DNA from 2 places in the Parageobacillus sp. G301 genome. Region 1 is predicted to be linked to the other one. Evidence: predicted binding sites of a transcription regulator. Region 1 holds the regulator's gene; the other holds the start of a gene.

What was found. The regulator CtsR, encoded in region 1, represses protease genes until heat stress. The targets are predictions, from matches to a motif close to ATGGTCAATAAAGGTCAAACA.
Region 2: a site for CtsR is predicted at 1,126-1,146, ahead of clpB (ATP-dependent chaperone ClpB). Genes of this name have one in related genera too.

Annotation. Positions count from the first base shown of each region.
Region 1 covers NZ_BSDB01000005.1:54,383-56,591, reverse strand. The annotation lists rRNA gene rrf (5S ribosomal RNA) at 278-394, shown strand; gene QSJ37_RS17830 (CtsR family transcriptional regulator) at 620-1,081, shown strand; gene mcsA (protein-arginine kinase activator protein McsA) at 1,095-1,643, shown strand; gene mcsB (protein-arginine kinase McsB) at 1,648-2,209, shown strand, end outside.
Region 2 covers NZ_BSDB01000001.1:1,437,109-1,439,317, forward strand. The annotation lists gene clpB (ATP-dependent chaperone ClpB) at 1-1,112, opposite strand, end outside; gene QSJ37_RS07355 (YjzC family protein) at 1,466-1,645, opposite strand; gene argF (ornithine carbamoyltransferase) at 1,764-2,209, opposite strand, start outside.

The sequences.
Region 1 (2,209 bases):
GTGGAGGCGAGCGCTTAGCGCCAAAAGGAAAATGTTCTTCCGACGAGACATGCTTGCATGTCGACGGAGGAAGGTTATTTTCCGCAAGGCGCTGCGAGCCGGAGCTGGACAAAGCGAAAAGCGGAGGACGCTAGGAGCTAGACAACGGAAAAGCGGAAGCCGCCTATGCAAAATGGCTTCTTCCAAACGGACGGTTATCTAGTTTTGAGGGAACGAAATCCCTCTTGACAAACGTGATGATTGGAATATAATAATAAATGTCCAATTGAGATAATTGCCTAGTGACAATAGCGGAGAGGAAACACCCGTTCCCATTCCGAACACGGAAGTTAAGCTCTCCAGCGCCGATGGTAGTTGGGGCCAGCGCCCCTGCAAGAGTAGGTCGTTGCTAGGCAATGTAAAAAGAAGCATGCCTTTCATTAAGGCATGCTTCTTTTTTGCTATATTTATTTATCCTTTCCTTTTATTACCTAAGATCATGTTTCATTTTCGAAAAAAAAGGGAATCATATGACTAGCCATTTTTGTGAGTGACCCTTGCATTTTTTTATAATAAACTATATAGTAGAAGTAAGGTCAAATATAGTCAAAGTCAACTTGGTTTGTAAGGAGGAGGTAGAGTGCCAAACATTTCTGATATTATTGAGCAATATTTAAAACAGGTATTAAATATGAGCGGTAAAGACATTGTGGAAATCAAAAGAAGTGAAATTGCTGATAAATTTCAATGTGTTCCCTCACAAATTAATTATGTTATTAATACAAGATTTACGCTAGAGCGAGGATATATTGTTGAGAGTAAGCGCGGTGGCGGTGGTTACATCCGCATTATGAAAGTGAAAACAAAAAATGAAGCACAGTTAATTGATCAACTGTTAGAATTAATCCAGCACCGGATTAGTCAATCAAATGCGGAAGATATTATTGATCGTCTTGTCGAGGAAAAAGTAATTACCGAACGAGAAGCAAAGATTATGCTAAGCGTAATGGACCGTTCTGTATTATACATCGATTTGCCCCAACGTGATGAATTGAGAGCACGCATGCTAAGAGCGATGTTGATATCGCTAAAATATAAGTAGGGAGGGGATAAAGTTGATATGTCAGGAATGCAATCAAAGACCGGCAACAGTGCATTTCACGAAAATTATAAACGGCGAAAAAACCGAATTTCATCTTTGCGAACAATGCGCTCAAGAGAATAGTGATATGTTTATGTTTTACGGAAATGATGACTTTTCCTTTAATAACTTATTAGCTGGCCTGCTTAATTTTTCATCTCCAATGAAAGAAATGACGTCAAGCCCGTTCCAAAGCACCGATATTTTACAATGCGAGAAGTGTGCAATGACTTATCATCAGTTTACAAAAACAGGTCGTTTCGGCTGTTCAAACTGTTACCGCACATTTGCTAGATATTTACCACCGATATTAAAAAGACTCCATAGCGGAAATACAACCCATGCTGGAAAAATACCGAAACGAAAAGGTGGAACACTCCATCTGCGCAAGCAAATTGCTATGTTAAAACAAAAACTGCAAGAACTGGTGGCGAGAGAAGAATTTGAAAAGGCGGCAGAGGTTCGTGATCAAATTCGTTCTCTTGAATATCAGTTGCATCAACGTCGAGGGGGGGAGATGTAGTTATATGTCGTTTGAGAAGTTTTTTAATACGGCGGTCAGTTCTTGGATGAGTCAGGAGGGGCCTGATTCTGATATCGTGTTAAGCAGCCGTATCCGTTTAGCAAGAAACATTGTTGATTTTCGGTTTCCAACAGTATTTAACAATGAGGAAGCACAGCAAATTGTTTCATTGTTTGAGCAAACATTTGCTCATCGTTTTTACCCGTCTGTCGGTCGTTTTGAATTGTTAAAAATGTCAGAGCTTCAACCGATTGAAAAAAGGGTATTGGTAGAAAAGCATTTAATTAGCCCGCATTTGGCAGAAGATTCTCCTTTTGGGGCGTGCTTGCTTTCAGAAAATGAAGAAATAAGCATTATGATTAATGAAGAGGATCACATTCGTATTCAATGTTTATTTCCTGGTCTTCAATTAACAGAAGCGTTAAAGGTGGCTAATGAGCTTGATGATTGGATTGAGGAACATGTCAATTATGCGTTTGATGAAAAACTCGGATATTTAACAAGCTGTCCGACAAACGTTGGAACAGGGATGCGCGCTTCTGTTATGATGCATCTCCCGGCTCTCG
Region 2 (2,209 bases), on a different contig from region 1:
AGGGCACGGTCATGAATTTTCACTCCATGATGAACCTCAAACCGTTCTTTTAAGCCGCGCAAAATCGAAATCGTATCTTCCACGCTCGGTTCTTCGACAAGAACTTGCTGGAAGCGCCGTTCGAGTGCCGGATCTTTCTCAATATATTGCCGGTATTCGTCAAGTGTGGTTGCACCGATACAATGCAACTCGCCGCGCGCCAACATCGGCTTTAACATGTTGCCCGCATCCATCGCTCCTTCTGCCCTTCCGGCACCGACAATCGTATGCAATTCATCGATAAATAAAATAATTCTCCCTTCGCTTTTCTTTATTTCATTTAATACCGCTTTTAGACGTTCTTCAAATTCGCCGCGAAACTTCGCCCCGGCGACGAGTGAACTCATATCTAAAGCAAAAATCGTCTTATCCTTCAATCCTTCCGGAACATCTTTGCGAACGATGCGTTGCGCCAATCCTTCTACAATTGCCGTTTTCCCAACACCCGGTTCCCCGATAAGCACCGGGTTGTTTTTCGTTTTGCGTGATAAAATGCGAATAACACGGCGAATTTCGCTATCACGACCAATGACAGGATCAATTTTTCCCGCTTTCACTTCAGCGACTAAATCGCGGCCGTATTTTTTTAATGCTTCATATGTAGCTTCTGGATTTGGACTTGTCACGCGCTGATTCCCCCTTATTTCCGTCAATACATGCAACAATGAAGAACGGTTAATGTTGTAACGATGAAAAAGTCGTCCGATATCATCGGCCTCCGATGTAAAGGCAAGCAGTAAATGCTCAACAGAAATATATTCGTCTTGCATATTTTTTGCTTCTTCTTCCGCTTTTGTCAACAATCGCTGCAGTCGTTGGGACATATAAAGGTTTTCCGCACCAGCCCCAAGCACTTCTGGCTTTTTCTTTAACAACATTTGCAGTTCATGAGTGAATGCGTCTATATTAACTCGAAGCAGTGTGAAGATTCTTCTCGCAAGCCCTTCTTCTTGCTGCAATAATGCGAGCAGCAAGTGTTCGACATCGAGTTGCTGATGATGGCGCCGAATGGCAATCGATTGAGCCTCAAGAAAAGCCTCCTGCACTTTCTCCGTAAACTTATTTGCGTTCATCGACTTTCCCTCTCTTTTGACCTTTTTTGACCTTTAAGTATATTATAGCGGATGCCGACTTTTCTTTTCAAATAGAAAGCCACTCCAATATAGGAATGGCTTTGTAGTGGGGAATATACGGAACCGGGATGACGGCATTTCGCCGTCCAAAGGATATGGCGCCTTTCGCTTTTCTTCTTGTCCAGCTCGGCGGCTAGCTCCCTTGTGCGAAATAACCTTCTCCCTTGAAGTGCAAGCACTTCAGCGGTCGAAGAACATTTCGCTTCGGGGGAGCCAGGATGGCGACATTTCGCCGTTGCCCACAGGACGTGGGCAGCCTTTAGGCGAAATTGGGCCGCCTCCGCTTTTCTTTATTATGGTTTTCTCTTATATGTCCAGTGGCGATTGTGATTTGATGTTTCCGGGAACGTATCTCCTGCTTTTAGTTTTATTTTTTTTGGATTTTTGACGTTATCGCCTGTTTCGCCAATTTCAATATATATACCGTTGTTCGGCGCTTTGTCGCCTGGTTGGAAATGGCGTTGTTGGCCCATTGCAGCATCCCCCCTTATCCGAAGTATATTTTTATCATTCCCGTCTGTTCCTTTGTTCATAACCATACAAATAATGGCTGCATGAAAAAAGCACCGGCATATCTCCGGTGCGATTTCGTCATAATAACGATAGTAAAATCGCCTTCTGTACGTGAAGCCGATTTCCAGCCTGTTGGAAGACAAACGAATTTGGTCCATCAATCACATCGGCTGTTACTTCTTCATCGCGGTGGGCTGGCAAGCAATGAAGAAACATATAATCAGGTTTTGCATGTTTTGCTAATTCGCAATTGACTTGAAACGGTTGAAACACCGCAAGACGCTGCTCGCTTTCTTGTTCTTGCCCCATGCTCGTCCATACGTCTGTATAAATGATGTCCGCGTTGGTGACCGCTTCGACTGGATCATGCGTGACTGCAACATTCGCTCCTGTTTGTTTTCCAATTTGCATTGCCGCATTTACATACTTCTCTTTTGGCTCATAACCAGCCGGGCAAGCGATCACACAGTCCATGCCAACTTTTGCAGCCGCAATCATAAGCGCGTGTGCGACGTTGTTGCCAT